Regions from separate parts of the Arthrobacter sp. B1I2 genome, predicted to be linked through region 1. Evidence: predicted binding sites of a transcription regulator. Region 1 holds the regulator's gene; the other holds the start of a gene.

What was found. Region 1 encodes LexA, which represses DNA repair genes until DNA is damaged. Its sites were predicted from a motif close to TCGAACANNTGTTCGA; they were not measured.
Region 2: the regulator LexA is predicted to act here: its motif matches at 1,722-1,737, upstream of QFZ57_RS14195 (DUF6504 family protein).

What each region holds. Positions count from the first base shown of each region.
Region 1 is NZ_JAUSYC010000001.1:3,722,018-3,728,308, forward strand. It holds gene hisH (imidazole glycerol phosphate synthase subunit HisH) at 1-745, opposite strand, end outside; gene hisB (imidazoleglycerol-phosphate dehydratase HisB) at 742-1,368, opposite strand; gene QFZ57_RS17345 (histidinol-phosphate transaminase) at 1,430-2,548, opposite strand; gene QFZ57_RS17350 (LysM peptidoglycan-binding domain-containing protein) at 2,726-3,127, opposite strand; gene lexA (transcriptional repressor LexA) at 3,481-4,218, shown strand; gene QFZ57_RS17360 (ATP-dependent DNA helicase) at 4,261-6,291, opposite strand, start outside.
Region 2 is NZ_JAUSYC010000001.1:3,033,987-3,040,277, forward strand. It holds gene QFZ57_RS14175 (SOS response-associated peptidase) at 1-437, shown strand, start outside; gene QFZ57_RS14180 (VOC family protein) at 462-884, opposite strand; gene QFZ57_RS14185 (chorismate mutase) at 901-1,224, shown strand; gene QFZ57_RS14190 (hypothetical protein) at 1,252-1,641, opposite strand; gene QFZ57_RS14195 (DUF6504 family protein) at 1,774-2,121, shown strand; gene QFZ57_RS14200 (DNA polymerase III subunit alpha) at 2,118-5,609, shown strand; gene thrS (threonine--tRNA ligase) at 5,738-6,291, shown strand, end outside.

The DNA.
Region 1 (6,291 bases):
CGTCCGCTGCGCCTGCACCGGGGTCACCGCCGGCGGGCTTGCGGAGGCCCTCCACCCAGTTGCGCAGGAGGCGCGCGCCGGCGTCGCCGGACTTTTCGGGGTGGAACTGGGTGGCGCAGAGCGGGCCGTTTTCGACGGCGGCGATGAACGGGCCGCCGTGCTCGGACCAGGTGACCAGGGGCGGCGCCATCCGCGGCTGGATGACGTCAAAGTTCCATTCCTGCACGCCGTAGGAGTGCACGAAGTAGAACCGTTCGTTTTCGACGCCGGCAAAAAGCTTCGAACCTTGCGGCACCTTGACGGTGTTCCAGCCCATGTGCGGGACCACCTCCGCGCGGAGGGCCTCCACCTTGCCGGGCCATTCTCCGATGCCCTCGGCTTCGGTGCCGTGCTCCACGCCGGCCTCGAAGAGGACCTGGAGGCCCACGCAGATGCCCAGTACGGGACGTCCGCCTGCCACGCGCCTGCCGATGAGCCGGATACCGTCCACGGCCTTGAGTTCGCGCATCACGGTCTCGAACGCACCCACGCCGGGCACCACCAGGCCGTCTGCGTTCAACACATCCTCCGGCTTGGCGCTCAGGATCACTTCCGCGCCGGCACGTTCCAGTGCGCGCACGGCGGACCTGACGTTCCCGGAACCATAGTCCAGGACCGTCACCGTGGGTTTGCCCTCAGGTGACGGCAGCTTCCGGGACGCTGTCGGATCGATGATTGCCCCGTCCTTCAGGACCTGCCCGCTCACAGTGCACCCTTGGTGGACGGGATGCCTTCGACACGCGGATCGGGTTCGACGGCGGCACGGAGTGCCCGAGCGAAGGCTTTGAACTGCGCCTCGACGATGTGGTGCGGGTCCCGGCCGGCCAACACGTTCATGTGCAGGCAGATGCCGGCATGCAGCGTGATCGCTTCGAAGACGTGGCGGGTCAGGGAACCCGTGAAGTGGCCCCCGATCAGGTGGTACTCCTGTCCGGCGGGCTCACCGCCGTGGACCAGGTAGGGGCGGCCGGAGACGTCCACCACCGCGTTGGCAAGGGCCTCGTCCAGCGGCACCGTGGCTTCGCCGAAGCGGCGGATTCCGGCCTTGTTGCCCAGGGCCGTGCGCAGCACTTCACCGAACGTGATGGCCACGTCCTCGACGGTGTGGTGGACGTCGATGTGGGTGTCTCCGGTGGCCTTGACGGTCATGTCGATCAGGGAGTGTTTGCACAGGGCCGTGAGCATGTGGTCGTAGAACGGCACCGAGGTATCGATGTCCGATACGCCGGTTCCGTCGAGGTTGATCTCCACGAGTACGGAGGACTCGCTGGTGGCACGCTCCATGCGGGCGGTCCGGTCCGCAGCCGTATTCGATCCGGTTGGACTCATGGTGAAGGATCCTTTGTGGGAGAAGAAGTGGTTCCGGGCGTCCAGCGCCGCAATATCAAGTCTAGGCCGGAAGCGCGGCCTGGCCCGCAAGGATGCGCTCCAGGGAAGTAAGGAAGGTTGTGGTTTCCGACTCAGTGCCCGCCGTGACCCTGAGGTGGCCGGGGATGCCTACGTCACGGATGAGCACACCTGCATCCAGCAGCTCCTGCCAGACCTGGTGCGGATTTTCCAGGCCCCCGAAGAATACGTAGTTGGAGTCTGACGCGGCCGGCTGGAGGCCCATCCTTGTCAGTTCCGCCACGATCCGGTCCCGCTGCTTCTTGATGTCCTGGACATCAGCCATCAGCGCTTCGCGGTGATCGAGGGCGGCCAGGGCGGTCGCCTGGGTGATGGCGGACAGGTGGTACGGCAGGCGCACCAGCCGCAGCGCATCGGTGACTTCCGGCGCTGCAGCCATGTAGCCGAGCCGGGCGCCCGCCAGGGCGAACGCCTTGCTCATGGTGCGGGATACGATCAGCCGCTCCCGGCCGGGCAGCAGGGTCAGTGCACTGGGAGTCCCGTCGTGCGCGAACTCGTGGTAGGCCTCATCGACGATCACGATGGCCTGGCTGGCCTCGCCGGCCTCATAGACGGCCTTCACAACGTCCAGTCCAAGGCCGGTCCCGGTGGGGTTATTGGGCGAGCAGAGGAAGACGATGTTCGGCTGCAGTTCCTTGACCTGGCGGGCGGCGGACTCAGCGCTCAGGTCGTAGCTTTCCGATCGTTCCCCCGTGATGTACCTGGTGTCGGTTCCGCTGGCAAGCAGGGGGTACATGGAGTACGTGGGCGGAAAGCCCAGGGCGGTACGGCCGGGACCGCCAAAGGCCTGGAGGATCTGCTGCAGCACTTCATTGGAGCCGTTGGCTGCCCAAAGGTTGGTTTCGTCAAGCCCGTGACCGAGGTATTCCGCCAGGGCTTTCCGCAGCTTGGTGAACTCACGGTCCGGGTAGCGGTTGAGCCCCGCTGCAGCCTCCGTGACGGCGGCGCTGATGGCTGCACGCACGTCTGCGGGAACACCATGGGTGTTCTCATTGACATTCAGCAGGATGGGGACGTCCAGTTGGGGCGCCCCGTAAGGGGTCAGCCCGCGAAGGTTGCTGCGGAGGGGAAGCCGGTTCAGACGCTCTAGCTGGTCGTTCACCTGAACAGTTTAGTTGCCGCAGCAACTACCGGAAAATGTGACAGCCGCTGTTCGCCCTCGGCATGCTCTGCCGTGAGCCCTTTTCTGCCACGGCTCATTCCCCGCCGCTGCGGTGTGCCGCGCCAACCCGTTCCCTGCCCTGGCCATTCCCTGCGGCAGGCTGCGCCGGCAGACCGCTCAGCGTGTGGGGACGAACAGTTGCTGGCCAGGCAGGACAGCGCCCGCGGAAAGGTTGTTGAGCTGGACGATGTCCGCCACTACGTCCCGGGCATCACGGTCCGGAGCAACCGCACCTGCGATGGCCCACAGCGACTGTCCGGCCTGCACCGTCACAGTGACCGTGGGCGTCACTGCAAGACCGGCAGCGGAATCGGAGGCCTTGGCCGGCGAGTTGAAGAGTCCGGACAGCGACATCAGAAGTACAGCGAGGAGTACAAGCGGTACCCCGATCAGGACGATCCGTCCCCGGCGGGTCAGCCGCAAGGTTGCGGCTGTTGGCGTCCGGCGGTCCACAGGATTCCGCCGCTGCAGGGAAAAGCGTTCCGAAAGTGAAACATGGTGAAGCGATATAGCTGACATGAACTGAGCCCTCCTGGACCTGCCGTGCTGCCCGGGTGTCCGCCCAGCCAGCTGCCCCAGCTATTGACCGCCGGGACCTTCTTCCGGCTACGTCTTCGAATAGGGCATGCACTGGTTAGAACACATGTTCGAACTTTGCTTGTTAAGTTTTAGCACCTATCAACGAATAATGTCGAGACTCGCTAGAACAAATGTTTGAAAAAGCCATGAGGCTGGCCTAGCTTTGAAACCAAAGAACAACCACCACTGAAGTTGAACAGCAGGGTCTGACAATGACAGTGGAAGTCCTCCCGGGGCGCTGCCGAACAGTGCCAAGCGGAAGATCCGGCGGCAAGCGAAAGGCATTGGCGAATATGGCAGCAGCAGCCGTCGGGGGCAGGACCGCCCCGCAATCCAAGAGGACCACCAAGGGCCTGACGCCCAGGCAGAAGAAAATCCTGGAAACCATCCAGCGCTCAGTTAATGAGAACGGGTACCCGCCCTCCATGCGTGAGATCGGCGATACCGTTGGCCTGGCGAGCCTGTCCAGCGTGACCCACCAGCTCTCCCAGCTGGAGAAGCTGGGTTACCTGCGCCGCGACCCCAAGCGGCCACGCGCCATGGAAGTGCTCATGCCCCTGACGCTGGACGGCGGTACCGGCAAAGCGGCCGGCACGTCTCCCGCCCCGCAGGCCGCCGGCGGCGGTGCCACCGTGGCAGAACTGCCCACCGCGCTTGATACTGCCATGGTTCCGCTGGTCGGCCGGATTGCTGCCGGCGGGCCCATCCTGGCCGAGCAACTCGTCGAAGATGTCATGCCGCTCCCCCGCCAACTGGTTGGCCAGGGCGAACTTTTCATGCTCAGGGTGGCGGGCGATTCCATGGTGGACGCAGCCATCTGCGACGGCGACTGGGTGGTGGTGCGGCGCCAGGCGGACGCCGCCAACGGGGACATCGTTGCTGCACTGCTGGACGACGAAGCCACGGTCAAGACCTTCCGGCAGCGCGACGGCCACACGTGGCTGCTTCCCCAAAACACGCAGTACGAACCCATCCTTGGCGACCACGCCACCATCATGGGCAAAGTGGTCTCAGTTCTGCGTTCCCTGTAGCCGGCTCTCCGCTGCCATCCCCGGACTTATCTGGGGCTGGCATCATCTGGCGGCGTCCGCGCCCAGCCTGGTCAGTGCGGCCAGCGCCTTGCTGCGGTCCGTGGTGGCCCAGAACGGGGGCAGTGCTCCCCGCAGGAAGCCCGCATACCGCTCTGTTGCCAACCGCGAATCCAGAACGGCCACTACGCCCTTGTCTCCGGTGGACCGGATCAGCCGGCCCGCGCCCTGTGCCAGCCGGATTGCCGCGTGCGTGGCCGAGACGGACATGAAGCCGTTTCCCCCGGCCTGCGCCACGGCACGCGAACGCGCGGTCATCAGCGGATCATCCGGCCTGGGGAACGGTATGCGGTCAATCACCACCAGGCGGCAGGAGCCTCCTGGGACGTCAACCCCCTGCCACAGGGACATAGTCCCAAAGAGGCAGGTGTCCGGTTCATCGGCGAACTGCTTGACCAGCGCTGCCATGGTCGATTCGCCCTGGCAGAGCACAGTCACGTCCAGCTTGGGCCGGAGGGCGTCCGCAGCCTCTTCGGCAGCCCGGCGCGATGAAAACAGGCACAGGGCTCCCCCGCCTGATGCTTTGATCAGCGCTTCCAGTTCCTCCAGCGCTTCCGGGGAAACGCCGCGGCCGGGCTTTGGCAGGTGGCCGGCCACATAGAGGATGCCCTGTTTTGGATAGTCGAAGGGCGAGCCCACGTCCACGCCTGTCCAGCTGGGCGCACCGTCGCCAATAAGGCCGAGTCCGCCGGCCGCTGGTTCAAACGCCGAGCCGATGGCCAGGGTCGCGGACGTCAGGACGACGGTGTGCCCGGCGAAGAGCCCTTCCCGCAGCCTCCCGGCTACGGACAACGGCGCGATGTTGATCAGGACCGGCGCATTCTCATCAGGCTGCGAGTATCCCTGGCCGGGATCGAACGTGCTGGCGCGGGAAAACCAGATTACTTCCCGGTTTTCCCGCGCAGCGATCAGCCGCTCGCACAGTTCCAGGATGAGCATGAGGCGGGACCGGGCCAGCTGCCGGCCGCCGTCGGCCGGGGTGGTGCTGTCCCCCTTGGAATCGGACAGCGCAGCCCGGCAGGCCTCCCGCAACTGGTCCACGCAGTCCAGCTGTTCGTCGTTCAGGCCGTTGGGAAGCAGGCCGTTCGGTGCGCCTGCGAGGGCCAGTTCGAGGTTGGCCGCTGCGGCATTCAGGGAATCAACGGTGATGGCGGTATGTTTCCGTGCGCCGGAAGCGGCCGCGTGGACCATGGCTACGGACAACTGCCCGGACACGGCTCCAGTGACCCGGTCCTGCAATTCGTGCGCTTCGTCCACCACGACGACGTCGTACTCGGGCAGGACGGCGAGTCCCTCGAAGGCGCTGACGGCGAGCATGGCGTGGTTGGTCACCACGACATCTGCCTCGGCTGCGTCCTGCCGGGCCAGCTCGCTGAAACACTCGGCGGCCATGGGGCATTTTTGGGCGCCGAGGCACTCCATGGAGGTCACTGAGACCTGGCGCCAGGCACGGTCAGTCACGCCGGGCAGCAGCTCGTCCCGGTCGCCGGTGGCTGTCTTCTCCGCCCATTCGCGGAGCCGCACCACTTCCTTGCCCAGCTGGGAGGAGGGTCCGCCCACTGCCGCGGCAAAATGCGGAACGCTGGTGTCCTCGCCCAAGGAGAAGAGCTGCCCTTCGGAAGGCTCCTCGGAGGGGAAGCCGCCTTCGAGTTTGTGGCGGCACACGTAGTTGGACCGCCCCTTCACCAGGGCAACCTTGACCGGCCGTTCCAGGGCCGGGGTGATGTTCTTCAGGAGCCGGGGCAGGTCCCTGCCAACAATCTGGGTTTGCAATGCCAGCGTGGCCGTGGATACCAGAGCCGGCTTGTTGCTTTCCAGGGCATGGGCAATGAGCGGCACCAGGTAGGCCAGCGATTTGCCGGTGCCGGTGCCTGCCTGGACCAGCAGATGGTTGCCCGTTTCGATGGCCCGGGCCACCTGCAGGGCCATTTCGTGTTGTCCGGTGCGGCTTTGCCCGCCCATGCCGGCGACGGCGCGGTCGAGCAGTTCGATAACGAGCTGCTCGCCGGCCGTCTG
Region 2 (6,291 bases), 690 kb from region 1:
ACGGCTACTACGAATGGAAGCAGGGCCCTGGGAAGTCCAAACAGCCCTACTATGTGCACCCGGGCCAGGACCACGGGCTGGTGTTCGCAGGCCTCTACGAGTGGTGGAAGGACCCATCTGTTCCCGAAGGGGAGCCGGGACGCTGGCTGCTGTCCACGTCCATCCTCACGGCAGACACGCCCCCGGCAGGGACTGAATCCACCATTTTCGGGAAGCTGACGGAGCTGCACGACAGGGTGCCCCTGCCCATGGACAGGGCAACCATGGAAGCCTGGCTGGACCCGCAGGCGGATGACGCCGCCGGACTCGTGGACCTGGTGCGGTCCGGGGTCAAAAATGCCGCCGCCGACTGGCGGGTTGTTTCCGTGGGCAGGGAAGTGGGCAACGTCCGCAACAACGGTCCCGAACTGATCCGCCCGGTGGAAGCCCTGTTCTAGCAGCCGCCGCCAAAGGTGCGGGTGTCACACGGTGACGGTGCCGGCGTCGTCCACTGCCCAGGTGGGGTTGTAGGCCACTTCCCAGCGAAAGCCGTCGGGGTCGGCAAAATACCCGGTGTAGCCGCCCCACGGCTGGGTAACCGGCTCGGCAATGATGGCAGCGCCTGCCGCCGCAGCCTCTTCCATGACCCTGTCAACCTCCGCGGGGCTTCGGAGGTTGTGGCTGAGAGTGATGCAGGGGATGCCTGCCGGCGGGGTGGTGCCTGCCTCAGCCTGCATCTGGCGTGCATCCCAGAGGGAGAGCACCAGGCCGTGGTTCACCTGGATGAACAGCACCTCCCCGGCAACCTCGCGGTGGACCGGCCACCCGAGGCCATCAATGTAAAAGGCGCGCGATTCCTGAACATTGCGGACTCCGAGGGAGATAAAGTCGACTCTGGGCTCCATGCTTCGATACTGTCAGATGATGGCGACAATTCAAGGAAACGATAGGGATGCCCGGGCCGACAAGGAACAGCTCGCTGCCGTTCGGGTTGCCGTTGACGAGGTGGATGAGCAGATCGTCACCCTCATCGCCCGCCGCGAACGGCTGATCAGGATCGCCGGGACGCTCAAGGGTGATGACGCCGAGGTGCGTGCGCCTGGCCGGGTGGAGCGGATCATCGAGCACGTCCGGTCGGCCGCAGAGAAGAAGGACATCGACCCGGACATCGTCGAATCAACCTACCGGGCGATGATCTCCGGGTTCATTGAACTTGAACTGAAGATCCACAAAGAAAACAGCTGACAAGTTCCAGGAGCCGGTGGAGGAGCCCTAAAGGGTTTCCTCCACCGGTACTCCGTGCTGGAACTCCCGTCCGTCCGCCTCGCTGAAGGCTGACAGGACGTGCCCCTGCCCGAGCCCGGTCAGGGCCGTGGCGGGAAAGCTTCCGGTGATGCTGTTTTCCGAGTGTGAAACCCCGGACAGGTCGTAATCCTCCTCGATTCCCTGGTCCCGGTTGAACGAGTAGCAGGCGATTGCCTCCCCGTTCATGAACTCGATGCACAGCCGCCGTTGTTGGGAATAGTCGGGAGAGGCTCCCATCAGTCCCACTACATAGGCGCCGGAATCCGGAATGGCGCCGTCGATGTCGAACCTTGCGACGAGGGTGGAGTCCTGGGTTTTGATGCTTGCCTGCTTCAGGAGTGCGTCATCGGTGCTCATGCCAACATCCTGCTCCCTGCCGCACGCTCCGTCCACCCCCGCCTATGTTTTGCTGCCGGCCCGGCGTAGACTGATTTCGTTCGAATATATATTCGAATACCCGTCAAAGGAAGTACCGTCCGGGAGGCGCACGTGGGCATGTTCAGCGAGTCCGTTGACGTGGTGTGTTCCGCTGCCGGGCAGCCTGAAGCCTTGACGTGGGCAGGCAAGTCCTACACAGTCTGCGCCGAGCCCGTCCGGTGGTATGAACGCCGGCAATGGTGGGCCGAGGACAGCAGGGCCCCCCTGGGAAGCGGTCCCGGCGTGGTTGACCACGAAATCTGGCGGGTCCAGGTGCTGCCCGCCCAGGCGCCGTCCCGCCCCGGAGCCGGAGAACCTGCCGGCGCAGAACCTCTCACCCTTGACCTGACGCGCCATATCCGCAGCGGCCGTTGGCGGCTGTTGCGGATCCATGACGCCCTGCGCACCAGAACAGCATGAGCTTTACCCACCTCCACGTTTCCACGGCATTCAGCGCCCACTACGGCGTCTCCTGGCCTGAAGAATTGGCAATGGCGGCCGCAGCCGACGGTGCCACCGCCCTCGCCTGCACCGACCGGGACGGCCTGTACGGCACCATCAAGCACCTCAAGGCTTGTATGGCGGCAGGCATCGACCCCATTGTGGGAGTGGACCTTGCGGTATTTGACGACGACGGCGATCACCGCACGCAGGTATCCGGCCGGGTGGTGGTGCTGGCACGCGGCCACAACAACGGTGCCGGGTACCGCGCTCTGTGCCGGCTGGTTTCCGACGCCCATGCCCGTACATCCGGGAAGGCCGGGGGAGCGGTGCCCGCTGCAGTCACCCGCGCCGAACTCGCCTCCCGCACCCTTGACCCCCACACCCTCAAGCCGGTGCTGACCGTCCTGCTTGGACCGGACTCCGACGTCGGACGGGCCATGGGTGGCAGGCGGTACCTGCGTCCCCGGACCCTTTTCAAACAGTGGCTGGATGCCATGCCCGCTGGAACGGTGGTGGCCGAAGTCGTCTCCCAGCTCAGCGCACCCGGGACGCCATTCAGCACCGCCCATGCCGTGCGCATGCTCAGGCTCGCAGAGGAACACCGTGTACCCGCGATTCTCAGCAACGCCGTCAGGTACTGCGCCGCCGACGGCGCACCAACCGCCGACGTCCTGGACTCTGCCCGGACGCTGAAGTCACTGCCGGAACTGGCAGGGGAACCGCTCCTGCAGCCCACCGGCCAGGGGTGGCTGAAAACAGGAGAACAGATGCTGGGGCTCGGCAGGGAAATCATTTCCGCTGCCGGGTATGGTGCCGCAGACCTCAAGCAGCTCATGGCGCAAACCGAGGCGCTCGCCGACCTCTGCCGGATCGACCCCACCGCCGATATGGGGTGGAAGCAGCCGGTGGTTCCGGAGGCCTCAGTCATCGGCATCAGCCAGGATCCGCACGCCGAACTCATCCAGCGCTGCCATTCAGGAATCGGCAGGCGGTTCCCGGGGATCACCGGCAGGCATGAACAGGACATGCTGGGGAGGCTGGATCATGAGCTTCGGATCATCCGGAACCTTGGTTTCTCCTCCTACTTCCTGACGGTGGCGGAGGTTTCCCGGATGATCCAGGACATGGGGGTCAGGGCGGCGGCCAGGGGGTCCGGGGCCTCCAGCCTGGTCAATTACCTGATTGACGTCAGCCATGTAGATCCACTCAAGCATGACCTGATCTTTGAACGGTTCCTCTCCAACGACCGCGCCACGCTGCCGGACATTGACATTGATGTCGAAAGCGCGGAACGCCACAACGTTTACCGCAGGATTTTTGAACGATTTGGCTCGGAACGGGTCACCCTGATGAGCATGCAGAACGGGTACCGGGCACGGGGGGCGGTGCGCGACGCCGGGCTGGCGCTGGGCATGGACGACGGCGAGGTGGGGGAGATCGCCAAACAGCTGTGGCGCTTTTCCGCCCGAAAGTTCCGTGAGGCCCTGCAGGAAAAACCCGAACTCCGGGAGTTCGCGGGCCGGGTGGAGCAGCGCGACACCGAAGGGAACCAGCAGCTTGACCTGTTGGTGGACCTGACCGAACGCCTCGACCGGCTGCCCCGCCACATCTCCATGCACCCGTGCGGCGTGATCCTGGGCGATGCCACGCTCCTGGACCGCACACCGGTGCAGCCAAGCGGACTCGGGCTGCCCATGAGCCAGTTCGACAAACACGACATGGACCCCATGGGCATGCTCAAGCTCGATGTCCTGGGGGTGCGCATGCAAAGCGCCATGGCCTTCGCAGTCCGCGAGATCATCCGCATCCACCCCACCAAAAAGGATGTAGTGGCAGCAGGCGGACATCCGGCAGGTCCTGACGGCACAGGGCCTGACTACATAGCCGGGGACGGCAGGATCGACCTGAACGCAGTCCCCCTTGACGACGAAGCCACCTACGAACTGATCAGAAGCACCCACACCCTGGGCTGCTTCCAGATTGAATCTCCGGGTCAGCGCGAACTGATAGGCAAAATGGCGCCACGGGAGTTCAACGACCTCATCATCGATATTTCGCTGTTCCGTCCAGGGCCCATGAAATCCGACATGGTGCGGCCCTTCCTGGAACACCGGCACGGGTTCTCCCCTGAGGTCTACCCCCACCCGGACCTCAAACCGGTGCTGCAGGAAACCCATGGGGTAACGGTTTTCCACGAACAGATCCTGAAAACCCTCGACATCATGACCGGCTGCGGGCTGGCAAAAGCCGACGAGTTCCGCAGGGCGTTAAGCAATGAATCCGGTGAAGCGCAGGTGGAGGAGTACTTCCGGCGCAACGCCAAAGCCAGGGGTTACACCCCAGAAGTGGTGGACAAGGTATGGGGGACTTTGAAGTCCTTCGCCAGTTTCGGCTTCTGCAAAGCCCATGGTGCTGCTTTTGCCGTTCCCACCTACCAGTCCGCCTGGCTGAAGACGCACCATCCTGAAGCCTTCCTTGCCGGCCTGTGGGAGCACGACCCCGGGATGTATCCCAAACGACTGCTGGTTGCCGAAGCCCGCAGGCTGGGCATACCCATCCTTCCGCTGGACATCAACCGGAGCACAGCCGAATACAGGGTGGAGCGGATCGAGTCCGGGAAGGACGCAGGCAGGCTGGGGATCCGGCTGAGCCTGAACGGGATCTACGGGTTGTCAGCTGCCGAATTGAAGCGCATAGTCGCCGGCCAGCCGTACGACTCACTGGCAGACCTCCGCGCGCGCTCGCGGCTCACCAAGCCAAGCATCAGGCGCCTCGCACAGCTTGGGGCCTTTGACTCACTGCACCGGGAAGCCGGGGGAGCAGCAAACCGGGCAGACCTTGTGCACCACCTGCAGCAGCTCCAGTCCGCCAATGGCGCACGCAAGGGTATTGAAGTGCTGGAGGGACAGCTGTCCCTTCCCCTGGGCGACATTGAACTGCGCAACCTCAAACCCGGGCTTCCCGCCCCCACCCTGGTGGAAAACGTCCGGGCAGAACTCGACCTCATGGCCGTCGATGTCAGCACCCACCTGATGGACAGCCACCGGCCACTGCTGGATAGGCTGGGCGTCACCACTGCGGATAAACTCCTCAGCCTGCGCAACGGGACCGAAGTTCTGGTGGCAGGAGTGCGGGTGGCCACCCAGACTCCTCCCATGCGCGGCGGCAGGAGGGTGGTGTTCATCAGCATCGACGACGGCACCGGCTGCGTGGATTCGGTCTTCTTCCACGAGGCCCAGGAAAGTGCAGGGCCGCTCCTGTTCGGAACACGCCTCCTGCTGATCCGCGGCACCACCCGAAGGACCGGCCCTCGGGGGATCAGCCTGAGTGCGAGCATGGCCTGGGACCTGAGCCGGACGGAGACTTTGCCCTTCCCGGCGTCCGCACCGGCGGCTGACCAGGAGGGCCCACATCCCCTGGACGGCATCAGCAGGACGCTCGCGATTACCGGATTTAACGGGTGAGCACTGTTCCACTGCCTCCGTGTGCCGCGTTGGTCGGCCCTTGGCGGAACCGATAGCATTGACGGTGGCTGGCTGTGGTCCCCGTATGCCACAAGCTATGAAGCCTTAACTTTGAATAGGAGACACCCGTGTCAGATGCCCAGCAGATCACCCTTCTCGTCGATGGCGAAGAGACCAAGGTGACTACCGGGACAACCGGTGCGGAACTCTTCTTTGAGCGCCGTGACGTTGTTGTGGCCCGCGTTAACGGCGAACTGAAGGACCTGGACCAGGAACTTCCCGAAGGTGCCGAGGTGGAAGGCGTCACCATTGATTCGCCCGACGGCCTGAACGTCCTGCGCCACTCCACCGCCCACGTCATGGCCCAGGCCGTGCAGCAGCTGCGTCCCGACGCCAAGCTCGGCATCGGCCCCTACATCACCGACGGGTTCTACTTCGACTTTGATGTTGCCGAACCCTTCACGCCCGAGGACCTCAAAACCCTCGAAAAGATGATGCAGAAGATCATCAACCAGAACCAGAAGTTCGTCCGCCGCGTGGTCAGCGAGGACGAGGCCCGCGAAGCCATGAAGAACGAGCCCTACAAGCTCGAACTGCTGGGAAAGAAGAACGATGCCGCCGAGGCCGGAGAGGGCGTGAACGTCGAGGTCGGCGCCGGTGACATCACCATCTACGACAACGT